3 regions of the Asticcacaulis sp. P2_C5 genome follow, and region 2 is predicted to be linked to each of the others. Evidence: predicted binding sites of a transcription regulator. Region 2 holds the regulator's gene; each other region holds the start of a gene.
What was found. The regulator LexA, encoded in region 2, represses DNA repair genes until DNA is damaged. The targets are predictions, from matches to a motif close to ATGTTCNCNANNTGTTCT.
Positions count from the first base shown of each region.

Region 1: the regulator LexA is predicted to act here: its motif matches at 3,845-3,862, upstream of dinB (DNA polymerase IV).
Region 3: the regulator LexA is predicted to act here: its motif matches at 2,657-2,674, upstream of ssb (single-stranded DNA-binding protein).

Region 1 is NZ_JBFUDU010000007.1:232,625-242,673, forward strand. Features, by position in the region: gene AC1DXO_RS14340 (glycosyltransferase family 4 protein) at 1-1,052, opposite strand, end outside; gene AC1DXO_RS14345 (DUF6445 family protein) at 1,273-2,007, opposite strand; gene AC1DXO_RS14350 (Gfo/Idh/MocA family protein) at 1,989-2,990, opposite strand; gene AC1DXO_RS14355 (DUF72 domain-containing protein) at 2,994-3,785, opposite strand; gene dinB (DNA polymerase IV) at 3,914-5,008, shown strand; gene AC1DXO_RS14365 (quinone oxidoreductase family protein) at 5,157-6,128, opposite strand; gene AC1DXO_RS14370 (nucleoside hydrolase) at 6,256-7,191, opposite strand; gene rutA (pyrimidine utilization protein A) at 7,181-8,275, opposite strand; gene rutD (pyrimidine utilization protein D) at 8,279-9,094, opposite strand; gene rutC (pyrimidine utilization protein C) at 9,317-9,703, opposite strand; gene rutB (pyrimidine utilization protein B) at 9,684-10,049, opposite strand, start outside.
Region 2 is NZ_JBFUDU010000014.1:72,942-82,990, reverse strand. Features, by position in the region: gene tpiA (triose-phosphate isomerase) at 1-103, opposite strand, end outside; gene AC1DXO_RS21785 (peptidylprolyl isomerase) at 327-2,336, shown strand; gene trpE (anthranilate synthase component I) at 2,369-3,868, shown strand; gene AC1DXO_RS21775 (hypothetical protein) at 3,869-4,189, opposite strand; gene AC1DXO_RS21770 (anthranilate synthase component II) at 4,345-4,938, shown strand; gene trpD (anthranilate phosphoribosyltransferase) at 4,931-5,959, shown strand; gene trpC (indole-3-glycerol phosphate synthase TrpC) at 5,990-6,784, shown strand; gene lexA (transcriptional repressor LexA) at 6,884-7,585, shown strand; gene AC1DXO_RS21750 (ComEC/Rec2 family competence protein) at 7,719-9,794, opposite strand; gene gltX (glutamate--tRNA ligase) at 9,988-10,049, shown strand, end outside.
Region 3 is NZ_JBFUDU010000009.1:200,727-210,775, forward strand. Features, by position in the region: gene gyrA (DNA gyrase subunit A) at 1-1,946, opposite strand, end outside; gene ssb (single-stranded DNA-binding protein) at 1,996-2,499, opposite strand; gene AC1DXO_RS17140 (DUF1223 domain-containing protein) at 2,766-3,413, shown strand; gene AC1DXO_RS17145 (hypothetical protein) at 3,426-3,923, opposite strand; gene AC1DXO_RS17150 (hypothetical protein) at 3,934-4,632, opposite strand; gene AC1DXO_RS17155 (autotransporter outer membrane beta-barrel domain-containing protein) at 4,833-7,856, opposite strand; gene AC1DXO_RS17160 (flagellin) at 8,053-8,886, opposite strand; gene AC1DXO_RS17165 (flagellar protein FlaG) at 9,032-9,373, opposite strand; gene AC1DXO_RS17170 (flagellin) at 9,468-10,049, opposite strand, start outside.

The DNA.
Region 1 (10,049 bases), on a different contig from region 2:
AGCACTTCCTGGGCGTGCCAGTAGGGCGTCGACACAATGGGCCGGCCGAGCGCCAGGGCGTAGGACAGGGTGCCCGAGGTAATCTGGGTTTCCGTCAGGTACGGCGTCACGTAGACGTCCGTCGCCTGCAGGATCTCGATCAGGTCGTTGTCCTCGACGAAGCTGTTGATGAACTTGATATGGCGTTCGACGCCCAGTTCGCGCGCCATCTGCTTCAGGCTGTCGCGATAGGCCTCGCCTTCGTTGCGCACCAGATGCGGATGGGTGGCGCCGATAACCAGGTACATGGCTTCCGGGCAGCTGCGGATGATGTCGGGCATGGCGGCGATCACCGTCTCGATGCCCTTGTTCGGTGACAACAACCCGAAGGTCGTCAGCACCTTGCGGCCGGTCAGGCCCAATTCGATCTTGAAGCCGGTTGTGTCACGCAGCGGCCGGGAGGGGGCGCCGTGCGGAATGACGCTGATGCGTGCCGGATCGACGTGATAGACGCGTTGCAGGATGTCGGATCCCTTGTGCGCCATGGTGACCAGCGTGTCGGACAGGCGGATCAGCGAGTCCATGACCATGCGCTGCTCAGCACTCGGCTGCTCCAGTATGGTATGCAGGGTGGTGACGATCGGCATGTTCAGCCGTTCCAGGAAGGCCAGCAGATAGCGGCCCGACGGTCCGCCATAGATGCCGAACTCATGCTGGACGAAAACGACGTCCGTGCCCTTGGCATTCAGCTCTTCCGCCAGCTTGCGGTAGGCTTCGATATCGTTCTGCGCCAGTTGATGCGTGACTTCGGACGGATAATCATAGCTGGCGCCCGGATCGTTCATGGCGATCACGCTCCACTGCGCCTTCGGCAGGGCGCGGGACAGGCAGCTATACATATCGCGGGTAAATGTCGCCAGGCCGCATTGCCGCGGTGGAAAGTTACCGATGATGGCGGGGCGGGCAATAGTGCCCTGCACCAATTTCGGTTCTGACAAAAGTGGAATATCGATGACGCTGAAGTCTTCTTGTTCGATCGTATTGGCGATCTGAAAACTATTGGACTGCAGCATTTTGTACCTCTACTGGTGTATATAGGCGCGTGATAGTGAGATGTACAGCCCTAGTTTTACTCATTCACGACTGGGTAAAATCTCATCACGGAAACGTGCTAAAGTTTTGAAAACCTTGCGGGATTGAAGGCTATACTGCCTTATCACCTATAAAAATTCAGTAGGGAATACCGGAAACGCGGTAAATGGCTAATCATGCTGCAGAGCAGCATAATGCAGCTCAGCGCGGCCGGAAAAAGCTGTTCGCGGTCAATCTTCCGGTGCGCGGATCACCTGTCAGGCGCGCGCCTTCGAACAGGGCACAGTGCAGGATATTGCTCGGATAGAGCACCAGCCGGTTGAAGCGAATCTCGACGCAATCCAGCATGTCGAAGTTCGGCGTCTGCGGCCCGGTATAGCCGGTCAGCCGGGCGCCATCGCGTTCCAGTTCGGCAGTCACCGTGGCCAGATAACCGTCGCGGCGGTCCTGGGTTACCGATTCATAGCCCGTCGCCTGATGACGGAAAAAGGCCGTTCCACCCGCCTGGTCGCGGCAGAGATAATGCACCATGGCCAGGTGATCGGCCTGTAACTGGTCGTAATGCGGGATCTTCTGCCACGGGCCGAAATCCTCCAGACTTTGCGTCGCCAGGGCAAAGAAGCCGCTGACCACCAGGGGCAGGTCGGTTGCGATGCCAAAGGCCCGCGCCATACTGGGGCGCAGCACCGGCAGCAGGGTTTCGAGATAGGTCCGCGGCAGGGGCGCGTTCAGTCCGGGATAATAGGTCACCTGGGGTGGCGCGAAGGCGCTGGCGACCGCGGCCTCGACCAGGGCGTCGGGGTCGAGCACGACGTCATCGATAACCAGAACAGGAGTACCGTCGCGGCCGATACGGCGCAGACTGACCTGCGCCTTCGGATTGACCTCGACGGTCAATGACGCGTTTGGGGACGCGCTCAGTCCACTGTCTCCCACTGGCCCGAGGTCTCCGAACGGAACAGGGCATCGATAATCCGCATATTGGCGCGGGCATCGTTCATGTCATAGGCCAGGGGCGCTTCGCCGCGGACCGTCCGGCAAAAGGCCTCGGCCATCAACTGGTACTGGTCGGACGGCGGCAGGGTATGGATCACCGCCGAGTTGCCGTCCAGGGTCGCGCCATTGTCGATGACGATCTGTTGCGGCCGATCGGGTGGCTGGTTGAACGGGATCGGCAGCATCAGCCGCGCCTTGGCGCCTATGACGCTGATGCTCTGGCTGCGGCCGGCCTGGGTCGAGACGGTCAGGGTCAGGTGGCGGCCGTGACCGAAATCGAGCACGGCTGAGGTAATCACGTCGGTGCCGAAGCCCGGGTCACGCGTGACCAGCGCCAGGACGCGCAGCGGTTCGGTTTCGAAGAAGAAGCGGCCGGCGACGATGGGATAGCAACCGATATCGAGCAGCCCGCCGCCGCCCCATTCGACCTTGTTGCGAATATTGCCGGAGTCGAGATTGTTGTAGCTGAAATAGGCCTGGATCATATGCGGCCGGCCTATGGCGCCGTCGCGGATCAGCCGCCGCGCCTCAATCCATTGCAGCGAATGGCGTACCATGAAGGCTTCCTGGATGTGCACGGTCTTGGCGACCTCATCCAGCTGGTCGATCTCGGCGGCATTCAGCGCCATAGGCTTTTCGCACAGCACGTGCTTGCCGGCGCGCGCCGCCTGCAGGGTCAGCGGCACATGCAGATGGTTGGGCAGCGGGTTATAGATGACCTCGATCTCGGGGTCGGCAATCAGCTCTTCATAGGAGCCATAGGCCTGTTCCAGCCCGAGCGCCGAGACGGCCGCCTGTGCTGCGACCAGGCTGCGCGAGCCAATGCCCTTGACCTTGATCATATCGCTTTTCAGCAGGCCCGGTATGACCTTGCGAACGCCGATATTGGCCGTGCTGATGACACCCCAGACCACACGCTTCATAGATTATATCCGTTCGATCAGCGCCATGGCGGCGGCGGGGTTGTGCGTCTTGAAGCCGCTGATGAAATAGAGGAACACGTCGTGGTCCTTGGCGGCTGTCTTGGGCCCGAAGATCGCCAGATCGCCCGGCACCTGGCCCTCGGCCAGGGTCCGCGCGCGATAGGCCCACTGATCGAGGGCCTCATCGGAATAGCCTTTCGGCTCGCTCTCCTGGCTGCCCATGACGCGGACATAGGCGAAGTCGGCGGTCAGGTCGGCGATCACCGGAAAGTCGGGATCGTCGACGCCGGTGATGATCCCTGCGCCGTAGCGCCGCGCCAGTTCGACAAATTCGGCGCATTGGAATGAAGGGTGACGCACTTCCAGCCCGTGGCGCAGACGCACACCGTTCAGTTCAGGCGGCAGCAGGCGCAGGAAATTCTCGAAATCGACCGGATCGAACTTCTTGGTCGCCATGAACTGCCAGTTGAGGGGGCCCAGCTTCGGTCCGAGTTCGGTAATGCCGCTGTTGAGGAAGCGATCGACCGACTCGGCCGACTGGCTCAGGTCCTTGCGATTGGTGCAGAAGCGCGACCCCTTGAGCGTAAAGATGAAGTCGTCGGGCGTCTCGTCGCGCCACTTGGCGTAGGTTTCGGGCTTCTGCGAGCCGTAATAGGTGCCGTTGACCTCGATCGAGGTCATTTTGGAAGCGGCATATTCCAGTTCGCGTTTTTGCGACAGGTCGTCGGGATAGAAGACCCCGCGCCACGGCTCGAAGGTCCAGCCGCCGATCCCGGTATAGATACGTCCCGCCATGCGAAATTCTCCTGTTTGGGTTTTGTTACAGCCCCGTCCGGCCGAGGTCAAAATAATAGTTGTTCACTTAATGTTCCGGATGTAGGATTTCGTCAAGCCGTATTCGAGTCGCTTGTAGAAGTCGTTGTATGGACATGTCCGAGCCACCCCAGCGCAAGATCATCCATATCGATATGGACGCCTTTTTCGCCTCGGTCGAGCAGCGCGATAATCCGGACCTGCGCGGCAAACCTGTGGCGGTCGGCGGTTCGTCCCTGCGCGGCGTCGTGGCGGCGGCCTCCTATGAGGCGCGCAAGTTCGGCGTCCATTCGGCCATGCCCTCGGTCACCGCCAAACGCAAATGCCCCGACCTGATCTTCGTCAAGCATCGCTTCGAGGTCTATCGCCAGGTCTCGCATCAGATCCGCGACATCTTTGCGCAATATACGCCTCTGATCGAGCCTCTGTCGCTCGATGAGGCCTATCTCGACGTGACGGAAAATATTCCGGGTATCGCCTCGGCGACGCAAATCGCTGAGGAAATCCGGGCGAAGATCAGGGACGTCACCAACCTGACCGCCTCAGCCGGCGTGTCCTATAACAAGTTCCTCGCCAAGCTGGCCTCCGACCAGAACAAGCCCGATGGCTTGTGCGTCATCAAGCCGTCGCAGGGGCCCGATTTCGTCGCCGCCTTGCCGGTCAAGAAATTCCACGGCGTCGGACCGGCGACGGCGGCCAAGATGAACCGGCTTGGCCTCTATACCGGGCTCGATATCCGCAACCAGAGCCTGGCCTTTCTGCAGAAGCATTTCGGCTCATCGGGGCAATATTATTACGGCATCTCGCGCGGTATCTGCCATCGTCAGGTCCGCTCGGACCATGTGCGCAAATCAGTCGGCGGGGAGAATACCTTTTTTACCGACGTCGAGACGCTGGATGGGGCGTGGGAGGAGCTACAGCCGATCATCGACAAGGTGTGGCGCCATATCGACAACAACAGCATCAAGGGCCGCACAGTGACCTTGAAGGTCAAGTACAGCGACTTCACGACCATCACGCGCTCGCGCAGCCTGAGCCATCCGGTGCCCGACAAGGACGTCTTTGTGCGCCTGAGCCGTGAGTTGCTGGAAGGGGTGTTTCCGTCGCCCAGGACCATACGGCTTTTGGGTGTCACCCTGTCGTCATTGGGTGAAGAGGACGAGCCGGAGGTGGTTGATGCGGCGCAACTGAGTTTATCGTTGTGAAGGATTTCCCCACAGATTTTCACAGATTAACACAGATTGAGAATTCGGCGCTTCGCGCCCAAAAGTGCGTTTGAATTGTCACGGCATATGCCGGTAACGTGCTGAAAAATCTGTGTTAATCTGTGAAAATCTGTGGGCAAATTCTTATTCACGGTATCAGAATCGTCGCACCCGTTGTCTGGCGGCCTTCCAGGGCTTCATGGGCGCGGCGTGCGTCCTTCAGGTCGAAGCGCTGGCGGATATCGACCGAGATCACGCCCTGTGCGACCAGGTCGAACATTTCAGCGGCCATGGTCAGCAGACGTTCGCGCGTCGCCGCATAGGCATAGAGCGAAGGCCGCGTCATGTAGAGCGAGCCCTTGGTGTTCAAGATACCGACATCGAACGGCGGGATTGGGCCCGACGACTGGCCGAAGGTGACGAAAAGGCCCAGCGGCTTCAGGACATCGAGTGAGGCCGGGAAGGTATCCTTGCCGACGGAATCGTACACCACATCCAGGCGCTCCCCATGGTTCAGTTCCAGGGTTCGGGCGACGAAATCTTCGGTGCGGTAGTTGATGACGTGGTCGTAGCCGTGGGCCCGAGCCAGGTCCAGCTTGTCGTCCGAGCCGGCCGTGCCGATCACTGTGGCGCGCAGATACTTGGCCCACTGCCCAAAGACCAGGCCGACACCGCCGGCCGCGGCATGATACAGAACCGTGTGTTCGGCGCTTAATTTATAGGTCTGGCGCACCAGATACTGGACCGTCAGACCTTTCATGACGATGGCGGCCGCCGTCTCGTCGCTGACCGCGTCGGGAATGGGGATCAGCCGGTCGGCGCGGATCAGGCGCTTTTCGCTGTAGCTGGCCGGGCCGTCGACATAGCCGACGCGATCGCCGACCGCGACTTCGGTCACGCCATCACCCAAGGCTTCGACCACGCCAACGCCTTCATTGCCCGGCGTCAGCGGCAGTTGCGTCTTGTACAGGCCTGAGCGAAAATAGGTGTCGATGAAATTGACGCCGATGGCGGTGTGGCGGAGCAGGGCCTGGCCCGGACCGGGTTCCGGCACGGTGATGTCCTCGAAGACCATGACCTCGGGGCCGCCATGTTGGTGTACTCTGATGGCTTTGGTCATGATGAACTCCTGGCTTTTTTTCAGCTCAAGCGCCGCATGGCTCGCGCAAACGTGCGCGGCGGGCGGTCGCCCTTGCCAAGCTGCAATTGCAGCTTGGAATCAGTTACCCAGATAGGCCGTAAATCTTCTATGGCAAGCGTCGCAGCCGTTCAAACAGCAGATCGTAAAAACCGGCGCCATCGGCATCGATCATGAATGTGGCATTGGCCGGGCGATCGGTCGCCTTGTACCAGTCGACCACGGTCATGCCCAAGGTCAGGGCGCTTTGCGTTTCGACCATGACATTGACCTCGCGGCCCTTGAACAGGTCCGGTCTCAGCAGGTAGGCAATGGTACACGGATCGTGCAAGGGTGCCCCATCCCAGCCGAACTTCTTGATATCGAACGCTTCCGAAGCCTTCAGCATGATGGCGGCCTGCGGTCCGGTGCGATTGCCCATGTTGCGCAGGACCTGCAATCGAGCCTGTGTCGACAGCACCTTATGGGTCGCATCGAGCGGCAAAAGGGTCAGGTTCGCACCGCTTCCCAGCACGATGGCGGCAGCTTCCGGGTCGACATAGGCGTTGAATTCGGCGGTCGGCGTGACATTGCCCATCTCCTTCCACGCCCCCAGCATCATGACGATCTCGCGGATGCGCGGAATGATATCGGGCGCCTGCTGGAAGGCTCGCGCCACATCGGTCAGCGGGCCAAGCGTCACCAGGGTGACGTCGTCGACCGTGCGCAGGGTCTCGATGATGAAGTCGACGCCGGCCTGGCTCTGGGCCGGCAGGGTCGGTTCGGGCAGGTCGGGGCCGTCGAGACCGGTGGCGCCGTGCACATGCTCTGCCGTCACCAGGGTCTGGCGCAGCGGGCGGTCGCTGCCGGCATATACCTTGACGTCGGTGCGGCCCGACAGTTCGACCACCTTGCGGGCATTGTTCAGCGTGTGATGCAGCGGCACATTGCCGGCGACGGCTACCACGCCCAGAATCTCAATGTCTTCCGGTGAGGCCAGGGCCAGCAACAGGGCCAGGGCGTCGTCCTGGCCCGGGTCGGTGTCGATAATGACTTTACGCGCCAACGACTTGCGCCTCCTGGGTCTTCAGGTGGGCGCGGGTCTTCATCAGCGGCTGAATCTTGGTACCGAAGTCGTCCATGCCCTTGATGAAGTCGTCGAAGGTCAGCAGCACGCCGCCGGTGCCCTCAACCTCGGCCATCTCATCCAGCATGGCGGCGATCTTGGCGTAGGAGCCGACGAGCGTGCCCATATTGATATTGACCGCCGACACCGTGTCGCTGAGCTGGACGACATTGGTTGTCTTATTGACCGCATTGGGCGCTGACTGGGTCTTCAACCACTTGACCGCGTCTTCGTCGACGCCGTCGCGATAGGACTGCCACTTGGCTTCGGCGGCCTCGTCGGTTTCGTCGGCGATGACCATCATCAGCACGAAGACCTGGACATCGCGACCGGTCTTGTCGGTGGCGGCCTTCAGGCGTTTGTTGTTGAATTCGAACGCCTTGGGCGTATTGACGCCGACGCCCAGGCAAAAGGCATAGTCGGCATATTGCGCCGAAAAGGCCAGGCCTTCGTCGGACGAGCCGGCGCAGATGATCTTGGGCGATTCGACCGGGCGCGGGCTGACGCGGCAGTCCGTCATCTCGAAATACTTGCCCTTGAAGTTCGACACGCCGGTGTCCCACAGGTCGCGCAGGATCTGGGCATATTCCTTCAGCATGTCGTAACGCTTGAGGTAATGCTCCTCGCCCGGCCACAGGCCCATCTGGTCGTATTCGGCCTTTTGCCAGCCAGTGACCAGGTTGACACCGAAACGGCCGGGCGCGATCGAATCGATGGTCGAGGCCATGCGGGCGACAATGGCCGGCGGCAGGGTCAGGGTGGCTGATGTGGCGTAGATCTTGATCTTCGAGGTCACCGCGGCCAGGCCGGCCATCAGGGTGAAGCTTTCGAGATTGTGCTCCCAGAACTGCGTCTTGCCGCCGAAGCCGCGCAGCTTGATCATGCTGAGCGCGAAGTCGAGACCATAGGATTCGGCCTTCTGGACGATGGTCTTGTTGAGCTCGAAGCTCGGCATATATTGCGGCGCGTTCTCGGAGATGAGCCAGCCATTATTGCCGATGGGAATGAAAACGCCGATGTCCATAAGCTATAATCCCTTGAGAAAGTTCAGTAGGTGACCGTTGAAATCGTCGGGCACGGTGACATTGCAGGCATGACCGCCCCATTGCAGCGCCGCCAGGTGCGCATAGGGGAGGGTGTCGGCCAGGGCCAGCGAACAACGCACCGGCACCAGCATGTCGTCGAGACTGCCGACCACCAGGACAGGACAGTCGATTTCGCTTAAGGATTCGGAAACGTCGAATTCGCGCAGGGCGCCGATGCGGGCGCGTAAAGCGCTTTCGCTCTGGAATCCGGGGGCGTGGTGGGCGGCCTGGGCATCCAGTTCATCGAGATGATCGGCGATCCATTCGGCCGGAAACAGGAAGGCGGGTTGCGCGCGCAGATAGGCCTCGGCGCCGCCGGCTTCATAGATGGCGAGGCGGATGTCGAAGCAGCGCTTGAACCACGGATCGGCCTTGGCGAAACCATTGACCAGGGTCAGGGACTTGATCTTGTCAGGCGAGGTTCGCGCCAGTTCGAGCCCGGCCACTGCGCCGGCGGCATGGCCAACGACATGGGCGTTTTCATAGTCGAGCCCGTTGATGATGCGCTTGATATCGTCGGCCAGGTCGGCTGCGCTATAGGTATCGGGCAGTTCGCGGGCACTGTCGCCGGTGCCGCGATGATCGTAAAGTATGACGCTGTAATCGGCGAGGGCAGAGAGCTGCGGCCGCCAGTAGGCGCCGTGCCCGCCCAGGCCGGCCGACATGACAACGGGCTCGCCCGTACCGTAGACGGTCACGGCCAGTCCGTTGATATATTGGAACTGGCCCTCGGCGATGACGGGTGCGGCTGCGGTCAAGGGAAAAGAGCCCCGCCCACCGCCTTCGGCGGTCCCGATAGCTTGCAAAAGCTATACTTTTGCTGCGCTAAACCCACATAAATGGGGCGGGCAAAGTTAAGCGGATCATCAGATAGTGATGGCGCGAGTTTGTTTTGCCCTCCCTGCAAAGCGGGGAGGGGGGACCGCCGAAGGCGGTGGGCGGGGCCTCTTGATTTGCTGATCAACACCGGCTTTTCCGATCTACCGGCCGACATGCGCGACGGAGGCGATTTCGACCACCAGGCCGGGCTTGACCAGACCGCACTGGATGCAGAAACGCGCCGGCTTTTCGCCCGGGAAATACTCGGCATAGACCGCGTTCATGGCGGCATAATGCGCCCAGTCGGTCAGGAATATATGGTTGAAAGTCACGTCGTCCAATGTCCCGCCGCCGGCCTCGACCACCTTCTTGATGGTCTCCAGGATATGGCGCGTCTGGGCCGTGGCGTCGTCGGGCGCATGGATGGTGCCGTCCGGGTCGATCGCCAGGGTGCCCGATACATAGACCACGCCGTCGGCCTTGGTGCCGGACGAATAGGGGGCGAGGGGCTTGGGGAATCCCGGCGGATTAATCGCTGTTTTGGGCATGGGGTAACTCCTCGATGGCGGTGATGAAATCGTCGACCCCTGTAACCCAGCCGAAGAAGGTTTCGATATTATAAACCGTCGCCTGCTGGATAAAGGCCGGCCCCAGCTGGTGGGTGGCGTCTTCGAGCATGACGCCGAAATATTCGAGATGGAAACCGTCGCGTAAGGTGCTTTCGACACAGACATTGGTGGCGATGCCGACAAAGACCAGGTTGCGGATACCGCGCGAGCGCAGGATGCTGTCGAGCTGGGAATTGAAAAAGGCCGAATAACGCGTCTTGGCCACCCGGATATCGCCCGGCTGCGGCGTCAGCTCGTCGATGATGTCGTAGTCCCAGCCGCCGCG
Region 2 (10,049 bases):
CGTGGTGACCGCTGGCGGTCTGGGCAATAGTTCGGGCTACCGGAAGCGAGGCGCTGACGCCATTCATCTTCCAGTTAGCCGCGATCAGAGGGCGTTGTGGCATTACGTTCTGTTCTGGCTGTTTTTATGTGGCAGGCCCTGCAACCCCTCCCCATCTTTGGGGTAATCGGTTGCGGCGCTGCGAAAAACCATAGACCGGGAAACAAGGGCAAGCCAAGCAAAAAGCTTGAAACATGCAAATTCCCTTTGTAACAGCCTTATTCGTGCCTTAAGAGGGTGCACATTACGATGCCCGCAGCGGCGTCCTGACTGGGTGAAACAGATACATGATCAGCATCTTACGTGAGTTTACGAAGTCGTGGGCCTTCAAGGTCCTGATGGTGGTCCTGGTCGGATCCTTCATTGGATTCGGCGGCAAGTCGGTCTTTGGCGGCGACATGTTTGCCACCTTGTTCAATAACCAGAACGCCGTCGTCACCGCCGACAAGCGCATGATCACGCGCAGCGACTTCAAGATGGAATACGACCGCCTGCACCAGCAGTACGAGCGCCAGGGCAACAACTTCACCAACGAAGAGTTTGTCGAAGCCGGGCAGCATACCATCATGCTGAAGAAGATGACGGACGATGCCGCCTTCTCGGCCTGGCTGGACAAGATAGGCGTCAAGCCATCTGCCAAGCTGCTGGTCAGCAAGCTGGCGGCCATTCCTCAGTTCCTCAGCAGTGTCACGGGCCGTTTCGACCAGGAAACCTATCAAAAGGCCCTGGCCGGCGCGGGTTTTGCCGTCAAGGGCTTCGAGGCCCAGGAAAGCGACCTGATCGCCCAGCAACAGTATATGCATGCCGCCAAGGCCGGCCTGAAGCCGCCGCGTATCTTCGCCACGGCAGACACCGCACTCACCCTGCAATCGCGCGACGCCACAGTCTTTACATTGACGCCCCGGGACGTACCGCCACCTGCGCTGCCTACCGACGCGCAGCTGATAACCTATTACAACAGCCTGAAGGACAAGATATCGCGTCCGGAAATCCGCATGGCTACAGTCGTCATGTTCGCGCCGCAACAATATATGAAGGACATTGCCGTCGACGACGCTGAACTGCGCAAGGCCTATGAGGCCCAGCACGATACCCTGGTGACGCCCGAAACCCGCACCTTCGTTCAGTTGACCGCGCCCGACACGGGCACGGCCCAAAAGGTGGCCGCCGACCTGAAGGCCGGCCAGACGCCCGAAGCTGTCGCCAAGAAATACAAGGCGACACTGATCCCCTATAGCCTGCAGCCCAAGACGGCGATTGCCGACACCAAGGTCGGGGACGCAGCTTTTGCCCTGACGACCGGTCAGGTTTCTGATCCGATCCAGGGCAATCTGGGCATCGCTGTCGTCAAGATGGGTGAGATCAAGATCGGCTCCGCCCAGTCGTTCGAGAGCGTCCGTGAGAGCCTGGCCAACGCCTACAGGGCTGACAAGGCCGCCGACAAGGTCCACGACGTCAGCACCGCCTTCTACGAAGCCCTGCAAAAGGGTGAGGATTTCGACGCCACGGCCGCCCGCCTGGGCCTTCAGGTCGCCCCCCTTCCGCCAGTGACGGTGGACGGCAAGGTGATCAATCCAGAAACCGGCCAGCCGATCGTCGATCCGCGCACCGGCCAGCCTGCCGACTATTCCGCCTATGCGCCCTTGCTCAAGGCCGTCTTCGATCTGCAAAAGGCCGGCAGCGCGTCCGAGGTCCAGTCCCTGGGCCAGGGCGTCTATTTTGCCGTCAAGCTGGTAAACATCTCCCCCGCCGGCCCGCCGCCGATCGAGCAGATTCGCCCGCAACTCGTCTTCAACTGGCAGGCCGACCAAGTCCTCGATGCGCTGACCGCCAAGGCCGACGAAGCCCGTGCGCGCCTCGCCAAGGGTGAAGCCGTGGCGGCCGTGGCGGCAAGCTACAAGGCCACGGTTCAAACCTATAACGGCCTGACTCCCGAAACCGCCCAACAACAGAAACTGTCGCGCCCTCTCGCGGCACGTCTGTTCGGCATTCAGGCGGGCGACGTTTTCGTGGCCCAAACGGGTCAGCTGGAATTCCAGGTCGGAAAACTGGACACGATCCATCAGGGCACGCCGGCTGAGGCCAATGACCGCAGTCCGATGATTCAGGGCCAGTTGGGCGACATGGTCGCCTCGGACCTCATGGACCTGTCCAACCGCGGCGCGGCCAAGGTCATCAAGCCGAAGAGCAATATCAACGCCGTTTTGGAAGTCCTCAATGTCGACCCGCCCGCGGCCGACGCCAAGGGAGACGGCAGCAAGAAGGATAGCGGCAAGGCCGGTAAAGCCAAGTCGTGACGAGTTTGGGCCAAGATCTTAAGAGTCTGGGAATGACAGCCGTCGCGCAGAGTAATTTCGAAAAGGCTTATGACGCCGGACAGCCGCAGATCGTCTGGCGCAAGCTGATCGATGACCTGGAAACACCGGTGTCGGCCTATCTGAAGCTGGCGCGCGACAAGCCCTATGCCTTTCTCTTCGAGTCGGTCGAAGGCGGCGCACTGTCCGGACGCTATTCCATACTCACACTCAATCCGGATCTGGTGTGGCGCTGTTTCGGCAATCGCGCCGAGATTTCGTACGGCGATGCCATAACCAACGCGTTATATACGGCCGAAAGCGAACCGACCCTCACCTCCCTGCGGGCGCTCGTCGCCGCCAACCGCATGGCGATCCCTGAAGGGCTGCCGCCGATGGTGTCCGGCCTGTTCGGCGTCTTCGGTTACGACATGGTGCGATTGATCGAACCACTGGGCGAAGCCAATCCCGATCCTTTAAGCCTGCCCGACGCCGTTGTGGTCCGCCCCAGTGTGATTTGCGTGTTCGACAACGTGGCGCACGAGATTCTACTGGCCAGCCCGGTCTGGCCGGACGGTCAACGCGCCCAGGACGCCTATAGCACGGCCTGCAACCGTCTGGACGCCGTCGAGGCCGACCTGCGTGTTCCGCTGTCGGCTCAGCCGACACCGCGTGACCACAGCCAGGATCCGTTGATGTCGCCGACCTCGCCGTTCGATTATGGCGCGATGGTCGAGAAGTCGAAGGAATATATCGCTGCCGGCGACATCTTCCAGGTCGTGCCCAGTCATCGTTTCGAAGCGCCCTATAACCTCGACCCGTTTGCCTTCTATCGCTCTTTGCGCCGCCATAACCCGTCACCCTACCTGTTTTACCTCAATTTTGGCAATTTCCAGTTGGCCGGGTCTTCGCCGGAAATCCTGGTACGGGTGCGCGACGGCAAGCTGACTATTCGTCCGATCGCAGGCACGCGTCCGCGGGGCAAGACGGTTGCTGAAGACAAGGCGCTCGAAGCCGAATTGCTGGCCGACCCCAAGGAATTGTCAGAGCACCTGATGCTGCTCGACCTGGGCCGCAATGATGTCGGACGTGTCGCCAAGCCGGCCAGTGTACGGGTGACCGAGAAGTTCACCATCGAACGCTACAGCCACGTCATGCACATCGTGTCGAATGTCGAAGGTGATGCGCCCGCCGATCTCGATCCGGTCGACGCCCTGCTGGCGGCCTTACCCGCCGGCACCCTGTCCGGCGCGCCCAAGGTTCGGGCCATGGAGATCATCGACGAACTGGAATCGGTCAAGCGTGGCGTCGCCTATGCCGGCGGTGTGGGCTATATTTCCAGCGCCGGTTCGGTCGATGTCTGTATCGTGTTGCGCACGGCCCTGTTCAAGGATCGCATGATTTACGTTCAGGCGGGCGCCGGCGTGGTGGCCGACAGCGTGCCGAAGACCGAGTATGAGGAGACCTGCCACAAGGCTGGCGCCCTCATCAAGGCCGCCCAGGACGCCTGGCGCTACGTCTACCACAAGAACTGATCATCGACCCTTTTCGGTTCCGGCCATCACAGCGGTGGCTGCCGGTGCTTCGACGGAACTGCCCGACAATTCAAAATCGGCGGTCGGCGCGCTGACCGCTGCCGCAGCGGGTGTGCTTGGCCTGGCCGGGACCTTCTGAGGTTCGCCGCCGGCAATTGTCGCCAACAGGGCGCCCGACAGAGCCAGTCCCGCAATGGCCGCCAGGGGCAAGGCGCCGTTTCGACGGCGGTTAGCTCCGATCGACAACAGGTCCATGGCGTGGCTCAGGCGGCCGTCGCGCTCTTCATCGTCTGAAAGCGGGGTCCGGGTTACGTTGGGCATCAGGTCTGACCATATAAGCTTTGAGAATCGCGGCCAGCAATTGGCCCGATACGGCTTTAACCCGGCAAGCCTTAACCAATCTTAACCATGCTGCGAAATCTTATGGCTTGGAAACTGCTGACCCTTTGCTTAAATAGGCGCTTCGGAGGCGCTCCATGATCCTGGTTATCGATAATTACGACAGCTTTACCTACAACCTCGTCCATTACCTGGCCGAGCTGGGGGCCGAAACCAAGGTCTATCGCAATGACGCGCTCAGCGTACAGGACGCCCTGGCCCTGGCGCCCAAGGCGATTCTGTTGTCGCCCGGGCCTTGCGCGCCGGACCAGGCCGGCATCTGCCTGCCCCTGCTGCGCGCCGCCCCCGAAGACATGCCGGTCCTGGGCGTTTGTCTAGGCCATCAGGCGATCGGCCAGGCCTATGGCGGCGATGTCATTCGCGCCAAGACCTTGATGCACGGCAAGACGTCTCTGATCCACCACAACAATGTCGGCATATTCAAAGACTTGCCTAATCCATTTACAGCGACACGTTATCATTCTCTGGCCATCAAAAAAGAAACCCTGCCGGCCGATCTGGAAGTGACCGCCTGGACCGAGGACGGTGAGATCATGGGCGTCCAGCACAAGACGCGGCCGATTCACGGCGTGCAATTCCATCCCGAATCGATCGCTACCGAAGGCGGCCATCAGTTGCTGGCCAACTTCCTGGCCTTGGCCGGAATCGAAAGCCAGAACCTCTATGTCTGACGCCTTCAAGCCGCTGCTGGCGCGTCTGGCCGACGGCGCTACGTTGGATGGCGACGATGCCGAATCCTTCTTTTCCGCCTGCCTGCGCGGCGAACCCACGCCGGCGCAGGTCGCCGCGGCGGTGACCGCCATCCGGCTGCGCGGCGAAACGGTCGGTGAAATTGCCGCCTGTGCCCGCGCCATGCGCCAGGCGGCGATCAAGCTGGATCACCCCTATGATGTGGTCGATGTCTGCGGTACCGGCGGCGACGGCCTGCATACCTTCAACATTTCGACAGCGGTTGGCTTTGTGGCGGCCGGCGGCGGGCTGAAGGTCGCCAAGCACGGCAATCGCGCCATCACCTCGAAGTCCGGCACAGCTGATGTCCTGGCAGCACTGGGCGTCAATATCGAAGCGACCCTGGAGCAGCAAAAGCGCGCCCTGGATGAGGCCGGAATCTGTTTCCTGTTCGCCCAGGCGCACCACGGCGCCATGCGCCACGTGTCACCGATTCGCCAGCAACTGGGCTTCCGGACGATTTTCAATTTGCTGGGGCCGCTCAGCAATCCAGCCGGCGCCCGCCGCCAGGTCGTCGGCGTCCCCTCATCGCGTTTCGTCGAACCCATAGCCCAGGCCCTGGGCGCCCTTGGGGCGACCCACGCCTGGTCGGTGCACGGCTCGGGCATGGATGAACTGACGACGACGGGTGAAACCGAGGTCGCGGAATGGCGCGACGGCCAGGTGCGGCTGTTCCGTATCACGCCGGAGGCGGTTGGCTTGCCGCGCGCGGACCTGGCCGATCTGGTCGGTGGCGCCCCGGACTACAACGCCGCGGCCCTGCGCGCCTTGCTGGACGGCGAGACCGGTGCCTATCGCGATATCGTCCTGCTCAATGCGGCGGCGGCCTTCCTGGTTGGCGACAAGGTCGAAACCCTGCGCGACGGCATCGCCCTGGCGGCGGAGGTTATCGACAAGGGCCAGGCCAAACGCGCCCTGGAGACGCTCGTCGCAGTCACGGCTGTTGGGTCGCCTTCACTGTAAAAACATTCTTGGGACGCCGGAGACACGGGCATGGTTGATATTCTGGAACGCATCGCGACCTACAAGCGCGAGGACGTTGCCCAACGCCGTAGTGCGACGACGCTGGACGAGCTCGAATCACAGATTGAGACGATCGGCGCGCCGCGTGGTTTTGCCCGCGCCCTGGTCACCAACCAGAAACCTCAGAGTCTCTCGCTGATCGCCGAGATCAAGAAGGCCAGTCCATCGAAGGGCCTGATTCGCGAAGATTTCGATCCGGCATTCCTGGCGCATTGTTATGAAGCCGGCGGCGCGTCCTGTCTGTCGATTCTCACCGACCACCCCAGCTTCCTGGGCCACGAATCACACTTCCAGGCCGCACGCTCGGCCGTCTCCCTGCCCTGTATCCGCAAGGAATTTCTGGTCGATGTCTGGCAGGTGACCGAATCAAGAGCCTTGGGCGCGGATGCGATTCTGGTCATTATGGCGATGATCGACGACGCCCTGGCGGAGGATTTGATCAGTGCCGCCCATCACTACGGCATGGACGCATTGGTTGAAGTCCACGACGCCGACGAGATGATGCGCGCACTTAAGCTAAATTCCAAGCTTATCGGTATAAACAACCGTAATCTCAGGGATTTTAATGTCGATCTGGCGGTGACCGAAGCCCTGTCCGGCATGGTTGCCGCTGACCACATACTGGTGGCGGAAAGCGGCATCTTTACACCGTTAGACGTTCAGCGGTTGGCTGCTACCGGCGCAACGGCGATGCTGGTCGGAGAAAGCCTTATGCGTCAAGGTGATGTGACGGCGGCGACGAAAAATCTCCTGGCCGCAGCCTGAGATTAACTTGACTTTAATCCGGAACACATACAGAACATCTTCATCAAGTTCATGATTTGTCCCGGCCAACGGGGCAGGTGAACCACAGGGTGTTCGGCCATGCTGACGACGAAACAACGCGAACTGCTCATGTTTATCCATGAGCGCATCAAGGAAGCCGGCGTTTCGCCCTCGTTCGACGAGATGAAGGAAGCGCTGGATCTGGCATCGAAATCGGGCATCCATCGCCTGATAACGGCGCTGGAGGAACGCGGTTTCATTCGCAGGCTCGCCCATCGGGCTCGGGCCCTGGAAGTTATCAAGCTGCCCGATCAGGCGACGACCTCCGCCCCACCGCGCGGCCGCCAGGCCTTTGTGCCGCAGGTGGTTGAAGGGACGCGACCGACACCGGAAGCCCCCAAGGCGGTCAATGACGACACGCGCGAACTACCCTTGCTGGGCAAAATCGCGGCGGGCGGACCGATCGAAGCCATCGGCACAGAGCGCGACCGCATTCGCGTACCGGAAAACATGCTGGGCGCGGGGGAGCACTATATCCTCGAAATCGACGGCGATTCGATGATCAATGCCGGCATCCTGAACGGCGACTACGTCGTCATCAAGAAGACCGAGACGGCCCAGTCGGGTGAGATCGTGGTCGCGCTGGTCGATGATCATACGGCGACGCTCAAGCGCCTGCGCAAGAAGGGCGCGTCGATCGCCCTGGAAGCGGCCAATCCGGCCTATAAAACCCAGATCTACAATGATGCGCAAGTGAAGGTGCAAGGGCGACTTGTTGGCCTCATGCGCCGCTACCACTAACCTCTGACCCGGTCCGGTGGCCTGCAAATGCCCGTCTTCCTGCGCGCGCTTGCTCATGTACTTGAGTACACTTCGCTTCACGTGCTCGAAAGCCAGACATTTTCGGCTCACCGTGCCGGGCCAGCCGCGCTTTTCAATTTTCGCCGTCCTCGCTTTCCGAGATTGAAGACCAGTAACGATGACCGCGTAGCGGCTGGGCGGCCTTGATCGCCCAGCCGTTTTGCGTTCGCGTCAGTTCGAGCGCGCCCAGGCGTCTGAAATCCCCGGCGCTGATGTGATTGATGCCGGCACAGGCCTGCGGCCAGTCACCGACTGGATTGCGCAGCACGACCAGACCACTCGACCTGCACATTTCGGCCAGGCGGTCGGGTTTGGGCGGCTTGTTGCTGAACCAGAAGGCAACCTTGACCTGGTTTTCTGACGTCGGGATACAGCCATAGCCCTTGCACAGGTAGTTTCTGGCACGTTCAGTATCGTCAAGCGCGTCCAGGCCATAATGGCGCGTCCATTGCTCAAAGCCATACTGGCGCACCTTAGGGCGCAGGACATAGGCGCCATGGGCGGTGCGGATTGCGGCATTGCCGCCCTGCGGATCGATCCAGACGTCAGGCGCCGGCAAGCGCGGCCACCACAGGATAGCACTGGCGATGACGACACCAGCCCAGCGCAAACGCCCTCGCACCAGACATGTCCACAGGACGCCCAGAAGGGCCGCCGGCAGGACAAGTGGCGGCGCGGATGGCCAGGTGATCACGGCGTGCGGCAGGCCGGCGGTCAGGGCGGCCACGCGCTCGATCAGCCATAGTCCGGCAGCCGATATGCGCAGAAATATCCAGCCGACGGGTGTACCGGCCAGGACGGTGCCGACAGCCAGGCATGGCATGACGATAAAGCCCGTAATCGGGGCTTCGAACAGGTTGGACACCAGGCTGTAGACGGAGATACGGTTGAAATAGGCTATGGCCAGGGGCAAGGTGGCAAAAGTGGCGACCAGCGAGATGACCACAGACAAGCGCACACCCTGGACAGAGGTCTGTATCGCCCTCACCCACCACGGCACGCTGAGCTCTCTTATCTCAGATTCGTGGATTTCGTAGACCGCCAGCAAGGCCGCCGTCGCGGCAAACGACATCTGGAAACCTGGTTGAATAACCGCTTCGGGCGTGGTGAGCAGGATCGCCATGGCAGCCATGGCGAGGCCGCGCAGGCTGATGGCCTGACGATCGAACAGAATGGCGGCAAAGGCGACGCAGGCAACAATCGCAGCGCGGATAGCCGGCGCAGGCATGCCCGAGATGGACAGGTACAGCAGAATACAGACGAGGCTTATGGCGGCTGCCAGTTTCTTGATCGGAAAACTCAGGGCAAAGGCGGGAACCAAGGCCATAAGCCAGCGCAAGCCAAAGAAGACAAAGCCACCGACAACGGCCATGTGCACGCCAGATATGGAGAGGATATGGGCCAGGCCGGAATCGCGCATAGTGTCGATCAAGGCGGCTGGGACCAGGGCCTGATGGCCGGTGACCAGGGCCGCCGCGAAGCCGCCGAGTTCCGGATTATGAGCGAAACCCGGCGCAATCTGGTGCGATATCGCCTGGGTGAGATGCCAGCGGGCGCGATTGACCATCATGACCCACCTTAGACCGAGGTCGGCATGCGGCGCGTCGACCTTCTCAATCCGTCCGGGGATAAAGCCGACGCCGCCAACGCTTTGAAAATAGGCGCTTCGGGCGAAGTCGTAGCCATCCGGCATGGACGGCGCCGGCGGCGGATTCAGCAGGGCAAATGCGGTTATGGCGTCGCCGGGTTCGATGCCGGCAGCTTCCACGGCCCCGGACTTCAAAGAGACGCGCAAACGAATCGGCGTCTTGTCTGCCGCCAATCCGTTGATCGTCACCGGCGCCAGAAGCAGGCGCGGCTGATCCTGCGATGACGAGATATCGTCGATGACGAAGGCTGTAATGACATATTCGCTGTGCTCAGGGTCGATAACCGGCGCCCTGACTTGCTCCGTACGCAGTTTGGCCGCCGCAAATCCCACGCTGATAAACAGAATAAGCATAAGGATATTCGTACCGTAGCCGTCCAGCCTCATCCGTCGTGCCAGAAGCAGCAGCCCCGCCGTCAATATTGATGGAAGTAACGTCCATGCCCACGAGGGCTCCGATGGCAAGTACAGATAAATTGCGGCGCCCAGGCCCAGAGCCACCGGCAGCCACAGGAAAAGCCGCCCGCGCTGATGCTCCACAGCCGCACGAAACCACGCTGCGGCCGCAGTCGCGCCTGATCCGAACCATGCTGGCAAACGAAGCCCCTACCCCGTGGTTTAAAAATCGCTTGGGTGAAGGTTAAACCCGGTTATAAGGGCGCACCGTTTTCAGACCCGTTGACTGCACTTGATCATGACACAGCACCTTACACAAGACTCAGGCTCAACCGCCGTTGTTACGCGCTTCGCCCCCTC
Region 3 (10,049 bases), on a different contig from region 2:
TCAGGCAGGGCCAGGATATTGCTGACATTTTCGCCCGGTTCGATGGGCAGCAGATTGACGAAGGCCTTGCCCTTCGATTGCGGCGTGCCCAACGGCAGGCGCCACACCTTCAGCTTGTAAGCCTTGCCGTTCGAGGAGAAAAACAACATCGGCTGATGGGTTGAGGCCGAATAGACGCCGATCGTGGCGTCCTCGTCCTTCATGGTCATGCCCGACCGGCCCTTGCCACCGCGGTGCTGCTCGCGATAGGCGGCCAGCGGTGTGCGCTTGACGTAACCCGAATGGGTGACAGTGACGACCATATCCTCACGCGAGATAAGGTCTTCGTCCTCAATGTCGCCTTCGCCCTCGGCAATCGCCGTGCGGCGCGGCACGGCGAACTCGGCACGGACCTGGACCAATTCCTCGCGGACGATCGCCAGGATGCGTTCGCGCGACCCCAATATTTCCAGAAAACCGGCAATGGCATCCGCCAGGGCGCGGGCTTCGTCGCCGATTTCCTCGCGGCCAAGCCCCGTCAGGCGCGACAGGGTCAGGGCCAGAATAGCGCGCGCCTGTTCATCGGTCAGGCGGACTTCGCCATCTGCCAGCACGATGGACCGCGGGTCGGCGATCAGGTCAATCAACGGCTTCATATCGCCGGCCGGCCATGCCTTGCCACAAAGACGTTCGCGCGCCTGTGCCGGATCGACCGACGTGCGGATGATGTGGATCACCTCGTCGATATTGGCAACGGCAATGGTCAAACCTACGAGGACGTGACCCCGGTCACGCGCCTTGTTAAGTTCAAAGCGAATGCGACGGACAACGACGTCCTCGCGGAATTCCAGGAAGATGTCGAGCAGCTTGCGCAGCCCCATCTGCTGCGGCCGGCCATGGTCCAGTGCCAGCATATTGACGCCGAAACTGGTCTGCAGGGCACTGAAGCGATAGAGCTGGTTGAGCACCACATCGCCCGAGGCGTCGCGCTTCAGCTCGACCACCATGCGCATGCCCTGGCGATCGCTTTCGTCACGGATATCGGCAATGCCTTCGATGCGCTTGTCGCGCACCATTTCAGCGATATGCTCGATCAGCGCCGACTTGTTGACCTGATAGGGCAGTTCGGTGACAATAATGGCTTCGCGATCCTTGCGGATCGTCTCGATACTGGCCTTGCCGCGCGTCACGACCGAGCCGCGACCTGTCATCAAGGCCTGACGTGCGCCGGACCGGCCCAGGATTTCGCCACCCGTCGGGTAGTCGGGCCCCGGTACGATGTCGAGCAACTCTTCCAGAGAAACGGAAGGATTGTCGAGCAAGGCCAGGCAGGCATCGACGACTTCGCCCAGATTGTGCGGCGGGATATTGGTCGCCATGCCGACGGCGATACCGCCAGCGCCATTGACCAGAAGATTCGGAATGCGTGCCGGCAGAACCGTCGGCTCTTCTTCCTTGCCGTCATAGTTGGGTTGAAAGTCGACCGTGTCGTTTTCGATATCGGCCAGCAAGGCCGTCGCCGCGGTCGACATGCGGCATTCCGTATACCGCATGGAGGCCGGCATATCGCCGTCGACCGAGCCGAAATTGCCCTGACCGTCGATCAGCATAAGGCCCATCGAAAACGGCTGCGCCATGCGAACCAGCGCCATATAGACCGACAGGTCGCCGTGCGGGTGGAAGCGACCCAGGACGTCACCGACCACGCGGGCGCATTTCGAATAGGACTTGTTCGGCGTCATGCCGAGTTGGTGCATCGAATAGAGGATACGGCGGTGGACGGGCTTCAGCCCGTCGCGCGCGTCGGGCAAGGCGCGCGACACGATAACGCTCATGGCATAATCGAGGTACGAGCGTTTAAGCTCGTCCTCGATCGAAATATGGCTGATTCCCTGTTGCGGCGGCACACCGCCGCCACGCGGGCTTTCCGCCTCTGGTAGCTGATCGCCGTTGGTTATGTCGTTCATGCCATCAATATCTTACTGTGAAAACGGTACCGGTCTGCCTAGGTAGAGCCTAGAACGGGATTTCGTCATCCAGATCGAAGCTCTGCGCCGGACCGGACGCCGCTGCCTTGGGACCCGAAGAGGCCGGCGGACCGCCATAGGCGTCCTCATATTCGTTGTAGCCGCCCGAACCACTGCTTTCGCCACGGCCACCGCCATCGCCACGGCCGCCCAGCAGGGTCAGTTCGCCGCGGAACTTCTGCAGCACGATTTCCGTCGAGTACTTTTCAACGCCCTGTTGATCGGTCCATTTGCGCGTCTGCAGGCTGCCTTCCAGATAGACGGTCGAGCCCTTGCGCAGATATTGCTCGGCGATCTTGGCCAGGTTGTCGTTGAAAATAACGACGCGATGCCACTCGGTCTTTTCCTTGCGTTCACCTGTCGCCTTGTCGCGCCACTGTTCGGACGTAGCGACCGTCAGATTGGCGACCCGGTCGCCGGAATTGAGGGTACGGATTTCCGGATCCTTGCCGAGATTACCGATAAGGATGACCTTGTTGACACTACCTGCCATGGGATTTGCCTTCTTCTTATGTGCCGCACGTGAATTCCCGGCGCGATTTCTGCGGGCGGGGCGGCAACGACTCGTTCGCCCGACATTAGAGACTTTATGCGGCCGCGCCAAGCTTTACGGCGCCGCTTCGGCCAAAGGTTAACGATTTTCTGTTGATAAGTTCGCATTTTGTTCCGTAACCTTTCGGCACGCTGCGACGTAGGCTATTATGACATGGAACGGAGCAACTCATGCGTCGCCTGATCCCCCTCCTTGGACTGTTACTCATGTCGACATCCTGTGACGCCGGCCCCAAATCCGCGCCGGCCGTTATCGAACTGTTCCAAAGCCAGGGTTGCTCGTCCTGCCCGCCGGCCAATGCCGTTCTCAACGCCCTGGCTGACCGCGATGACCTGATCACGCTCAGCTTCTCGGTCAACTACTGGGACTATCTCGGCTGGAAGGACCGTTTTGCCCGGCCCGAATATACGGCGCGCCAGCATGACTACGCTGCCGGACTGCACAATCCCAATGTCTATACGCCGCAGATGGTGATCAATGGACGCGGCGCCATTGTCGGCACATCCCGGGCGCAGCTCGACAAGGCCCTGACCCAGTTCGCCCGCAGCGGCGCCGAACCGGATATCACCACGGACGGCGACCACGTCACCATTGCTACTCAAACCGGCGGCAAGGCGTCGGTATGGCTGGCGCGTTACGATCCCAGGAGCCTGGACGTTCCAATAAGCGCGGGCGAGAATGCCGGCCGCACCCTGCCCCACCGCCATATCGTCAAGCAATTGACGCAACTGGGCGAATGGAACGGTGTGTCCGCCAGCTACAGCCTTCCGACGCCACCGGAGCAGGGGCTGAAAACTGTTATCCTGCTGCAGAATGGCCGGGGCGGCCCGATCATCGCAGCGCGTGCGCTGTAGGCGTCTACTGCATTACTTTTTGGGGGGAACGTCCGCCGGATCCTGGGTCACGATAATGCCCTTATCGGTCTTTTGCGGCAGGTTGTCGGGGATTTCGACCGTACGCGGCGCCTTATCCTCGGGTTCTTCGCTGACGATCGAACCGGGTTGGACCAGCTTGCCGTTTGCCTTGACCAGGAACGGGAAGCGTGGGCTTTCATACTTCAGCGACATGCGTACTTCGGTATTGGTCGCCCACAGGAAGTTGCCATTATAGGCGCCTTCGGTCACTTCGCCTGCCGTGCCGGTACGCAGCATGTCCATGCGCGCATTGTAGACATAAACAGCGCAGTGTTCGAGGTCGGGCTGCTTGTGAGCAATGGAGTTGAACGTGATCGTGCCGTCGGCCGGATGGCCGATGAAGTAGCATTCACCTTCGACGTTGGGCGCCTTGACCGGCTTTTCGCAACCCGTCAACGCTACCAGGGCCACACCGGCAAATCCAAAGGCCAGAAACGCTTTCGCTATCATATCGGTCACCTTACTTTATTGTCGGCACGGAGCAGCCCTGCCCCTGTTCGACCAAGGTCCGGAACGTGCTGTTATCGTCCGAAATTTCCACGCGCCGCGGCACCAGGCGCAGGGTCTTGCCACCCCAGCGACCATAGGAGGCATTGCCCGGATTGACGCAGCGCCCATCATACAGCAGCTTGACGCACTGGCCCAGGGTCAGATTATCCGACAGGCGGTTCCAGGTGTTGGAATTGTAGCGCAGGCAGGTATCGGTCGGCCCGGCAGCGACCTGGGTATCCGGCACGACCTCGGCGGTCGGCTCCGGCGTCTGGACAGGTTTGACAGGCGTTCCCGGCACCGTCGGGCCCGCCGAGGCCGGCGCCACGGGTACGGGCGCCAGGGACCCGGTCGGGGCCGCCGCCACATTGCCGTTGTCGTCGAGCCCGACGTCCAGCGCGCCGGTGGCGACGCCGTTCTTCTTGGCGCACTCAGCCAGGGTGAGTTCGCCGGCATCGGCGCCATTGACGTAACAGCGCAGGGGCTTCTTGGAATCCATCGACGCGGTCGCATCTGCGATATCGATCGTAATGCCGGTCTGGCCGTCATTCATCTTGGGATCGGCCTTATGGCCCTTGTTCAGCGCAAAAGCGGCAAAGACCGCCAGTCCGATCATCACAGCCGCGCCAATAGCAATAAATTGCCAGCCCTTGTTGCCCTTAACTGCCATCTACTCCCCCTTCGGCGCATGCACCAAAAGCGCTTTCCAATGCGGGTGCGCGAAGCGTGCGATACGCGCCCCAAACCTGGCACGACCGGAACGGAGCTGGGATAACAGCTTGAACGGACAGGCGCTTGCCGGCTTTCAACTTGCAGGCGGCACGCGAAACCGAGTTTCGCGCGCTGCCCGAAGTTTCACTAAAGGCCCTGTTATCCGCCGCCTGTCAAGCGATTCAAGGCAGCCTGGTAGTTGGCAATCTGGTTGGTCAGGTAGGCCGGCGCCGTCCCGGACGTATTGCCCTTCTTCTTGGCGTCCGTTTCCTGCGGATCACCGTATTTCAGGTAGTTATAGGCTTTCTGGACGTTCTTGATGACCGTCTTCAGCGAATCCAGTGCGTCCTTGATATTGGCATCGGTCGCCAGATTCAGCGAGCCGTCGAAGTCCAGCCCCAGGCCCTTCTGGGATTTCAGGTAGTTGGACTTGGAGGCGTCCATAGTCTTGTTGGCATCGGCCGAGACGACCCCGGCGTGCAGCCCCAGGCCTTCCAGCGCGTTCTTGCCCGACGGGCCGGCGACAAACTCCATCCTGCTGTTCGAATTGGCCGGCTTGATGTCGAGCACGCTCATCGGCTTGCCGACGACCTTGGTGACCTCGACCTTGAGGCGATAGCCCGACGCACGGACGATCTTCTTGGCCAGGCTTTCCATCGTCTCATTGGCATCGATGGTGATGGCCTTTTTGGTGCCCGAGGAATCCATCATATAGAACTGGTCGCCCGTTCGCACACTGGTCGAAGCCGTGATACGCGACGTCGCCTCGGGCTTGCCATTGGCGCCGATCGCCAGGTCCTTCTGCTCGATCGTACCCTGCGGCAGGCCCATCAGGTCGAGAACACTGGAGCCGCCCTTGGACACCGCGATGGCATTGGGCGACACAACGCCGTCCTGGCCGCTGTACCGCGTCTGATATTCCACCTCGCCGTTGTCGATATTCAGCCGCGCCAGATAGGCGTCTTTCGTGCCCTTCTTGGTGCTGCTGGTCGTCGTACCGTCGATATCGCCCGACGTACTGCCCGATATCCACGCCTTGCCGTCGGAGAACTGCACCTTGGCGTCCTTTTCGACGCCGGCGCCGCCGTAATAGGCGACCTTGTCATCCGAAGTGTCGCCGAGGTCCGAATTGACCGACAGGGCGAACGCGTCATAGCCGCCGGAATAGTTTTTGGTCGTGTTGCTGGTCGCCTCCATCAGCTTGTCCGAGCCGGACGAGCCGCCGACATAGACCTTGCCATTATAGACCGACAGGCCGCTGATCGAACCGCCGCCGATGCCACCGAGATTGCGCGACGCCGACTGCGTCGCCGTGTAGACGGTCGAGGTCGCGGTGTGGCTGACACCATGGGAATCAACCGTCGTCTTGGTTTCGTCATGCGAGCCCAGCGTATAGCTGCGCAGGACGGCATTACCGTCTTCGATGCCGGCGGAATACAGTGTATTGCCATCGACGACGATTTGCGATGTCTGGTCGCTGTTGACCGTGCCGGTCTGGACCGTAAATTGCGGGCTGCCTGTGCTGGAAAAGCCCATGACGTAGCCATCATAATTGCCGCTGGCCCCGCCCGTAGCGCCAGCCATCAGCGACTTGGACTTGCCACCGACATAGACCGAACCGTCGTCACCAAAGGCAACCGACGTCGCTTCATCCTCGGCCGTCGCACCTCGGCGTTGGGTCCATTCCTCAATACCCTGGGCGTCGAAAACGGTGACAAAGCTGTCGCTGATCGACGGATTGACGCCGTTGACACTGGATGTGGTCGTGCTGGTCAGGGTGACCGCGGAGGTCCCGCTGCCGATGACCTTGGTGGTCGTATTGGAGATATTGAGCGCGCCGGTCACCGATCCCGCAATGGCGATCCGGCCGTCAGCCGATACCGACATGGCGTAGCCAGACGCCGTTTCGGCCGAACCCAGGGTGCGCGTAAACACCACCTTGCCGGCCGAGTCGTACTTGATCAGGGCGACGTCCTGCGTACCCTTGATATCCTGATTGTTGATGCCGCCTTCGACGTCGGCCAGCACAAAAACCGATCCGTCCGGCCCTGACACGGTCTGACGCACGGTCTTGATCTCATCGGGCAGGTCGGTCTGCGCCTCTTCCCCGGCCGTCCAGAACTTGTCGCCAACCTTGGAAATCGGGTCTGATACGACACCGTTCGGGTCCGACTGGAACTTGATCAGTTGCGTCCCGACATTGGCGCCGGTTTCCGTCACCGTCTTGCCACTGGCGTCCTTGGTCGTCTTGCCGGCGTCGTCCTTGACGACGGTCTTCTTCTCGGGATCGCCCGTCGTCTGGACAACATAGACCGAGTCGGCCTTGACCGGGGCGCTCATGGTCAGCGCCTCGGTCGTCACACCCTGGATCTTCAGCCCGAAGCTGTCGGCGCCCTTGGACAGTGTGATCGTCTTGCCGTTGACAACCTGGGTCTCCGGCACGGCGGCCGTGCGGTTGACCACGAACTTGGTCTGCAGTCCCTGCTCTTTCAGCTTGGAATTGATGAAGGAGACGACATTGGACATGGACCGAGTCTGCGTGCCCATATCAGCCAGGTCGATATCGACCGAGAACGGCGTCGCGGTGCCGATCTTTTTGACCGACATGCTGAACTTGACGTCGCCCTCGAACGCCTTGACCGATGTCGTCGCAGATCCCTTGTGGATGGCGGGCCCGGTATAGACCGTGTTGGTGCGCGCGGTGCCGACCGTATTCTTCAATTCCTGGGTCAGCGTGCCTTCACTGAGGGCAACGTGATCGTATTTGGTGTCCTGGATATAGGACTGGACCTCTTCCATGCCGGACGAAAAGCGACGGCGAATCGCCGCCATGGTCAGGTCGGAATTCTTGCTGTCCTGCGCCTTGGTCGCCAAACCTTCGAGCGCAGCCAGCCCCTGGTACAGGGTGAACAGCTTGCCATAGTCGGGCGACGCGCCAACGACATTGGTCGTGGCCGCATTGGGATTGATGAAACGGTGCCCGGCCATGACGTTCTTGACCAGGGGACTATCGGCTTTTTCGCTTTGCCCAATGCTCCATGGCGTGCGCGGCGCAACGGACGAACCCGTGGGCGATGCCGTGGTTGAGGTGGCTGAGGACAAGGCAGAATTCGTCGCAGCCGCGGTCGTACCGTTTTTGGAGTTGTAATAACTCGTCAGCAATGATGCGTCGAACGTGATCACGGTAGGAATTTCTTGCCGGGTAAGGGTTTGCTCAGGCTGTCAGTATGTCCGAACAATCCTTAAGAAGCGTAAACTTTTGTCGGTTAACGGGTCGTGATTGCGCGATCGCATGATACCCGTCGCCAAAAAGAAAGGGCGAGCCAGCGCCCGCCCCGTCTTTTCGAATTTCGCAAAGGCTTTTGGCTTAGCCGTCGGCTTACCCCTTGAACAGCGACAGGATCTGCTGAGGCGCCTGGTTGGCGATCGACAGCGATTGCGTGCCTAGTTGTTGCTGCACCTGCAAGGCCTGCAGCCGTGAGCTTTCCTTGGCCATGTCGGCATCGACCAGGTGACCAATACCGCCGGTGATCGCGTCGTCCAGCTTGGCGACGAAGCTCAGATGGCCTTCAATCTGCTTGGCCTGCGAGCCCAGGGCCCCCAGGTTGGAGTTGAGGTTGAGGATCGACGCATCGAGCGCCGTCAGGACGCTGGTCGCCGATGAGGCCGAAAGCAAGGTCGAAGCCGAGTCGAGCGTTAAGATCGACCCGCCAAATGACAGGTCGCGTACCGACAGTGTGATGTGTGAGTCGGCGTCTGAATTGGCAATGAACTGGATGTCCGTGGCGACAGAACCGTTGAGGATGTTGCTGCCGTTGAAGGTGGCGTTTTCGACAATGTGGCTGATCTGGCCGATAATGGACTTGTAATCGCCGTTCAGTGCCTGGCGCGACGCCGTATCGATCGACGTATCCATCGACCCGACCACTTTTTCGCGCAGTTGGTTGAGCAGGTCCGAGATCGACTCGCCGGCGGCCATCGACACATCGGCGATCGAGTTGGCGCGGTTGAGGCTGTCACGGACCGCGTTCAAGCCTGACAGGTCGGCCCGTTGTCCCTGAGCGATCGAATAGACCGCCGAGTTATCCTTGGCAGTGGAGACAGCTCGTCCGGTACTGATCTTCTGCTGGACATCCTCCATCTGCTTATTGGTTGCATTCAAATTCTGCAACGCAATCATGGCAGATGAATTGGTGTGTACGCTGACGGACATGGCTTGCTAACCTCCGAGGGATTTGCCGACTCAGCAAATTCTTAACGGTTATGGTAAGCAAAGTGTTAACGCACGCAAACGACTTTTGCCGCGCATCACAGGATGCACGGTGGATAAATGCCGATTTAGACCTTAAGTGAACGGTCTAAATATCTGTTTTAATAACCGAACCGGCTTGATAGCTCGCCGATTTTCTCATCTCGAGAAGTTCTTTTCTCGGCAGTTGACGAACCACTTCTCCGGTGTACCGATCGATCGCCTTGTAGACCCAGTCGCCCGTATCGGGATCCTTGTCGACAGTCAGGCGCAGGCTGTACTCTGGGGGTGGCCCCTTGTCCTGGCCTTTTTTCGCCAGGTCGCTGCCGTGATTCTGCTCCTTGGGCGCCGAAGCTTCGCTGCCGGCAGCCACTTCTTTAGGTACATCCGGGGTCGGCTTTATCTGCGTAACGTCGGGTACCTGCGGAAAACTCAAAACATTGTTGATCATCTCCGTCTCACGCCCGGCCAGCTGGCCTGAGGGCGCCCTCCTTGACTAAATGAGAGAGAAAGGGGCGGTCGTTCCCGGCCGCCCCTCCTTCCGATTAACGGAACAAGCTCAGGACCGAGCCGGTCGACTGGTTGGCGATGGACAGGGCCTGCACGCCGAGCTGTTGCTTCGTTTGCAACGCCTGGAGTTTGGCACTTTCCTTAGCCAGGTCAGCATCGACCAGGTTACCGATACCGGCAGTCAGCGAATCCTGGAGCTTGCCGACGAAGGCGGCATGATTTTCCAGGGCTTTCGAGGACGTACCGAGCTTGGCCAGCGCGGCCGAGACGTTGCTGATCGAATCGTCCAGCGTCGTCAGCAGGTTGGATGCCGACGTGGCGGACGAGAAGCTGGCGTCCGTAGCCAGCGAAACGATGGCACCACCCAGCGACAGGTCTTGACCTGCTACCGTTATGGTCGACGAACCGTCCGCATTGGCCAGGGCCGCGATGTTGGCGTTCGTGCCGTCAACGAGGTTGATCCCGTTGAAGGTCGCGTTGCTCAGCGTCTTGGTGATCTGGTCACGGATGGATTCGAAGTCGTTCTTCAGCGCGTCGCGGCTCGTGGTGTCAAGCGACGTATCGGAGGCCGCCAGGGCCTTTTCTTTCAGTTGGGTAAGCATGTCGGAGACGGATTC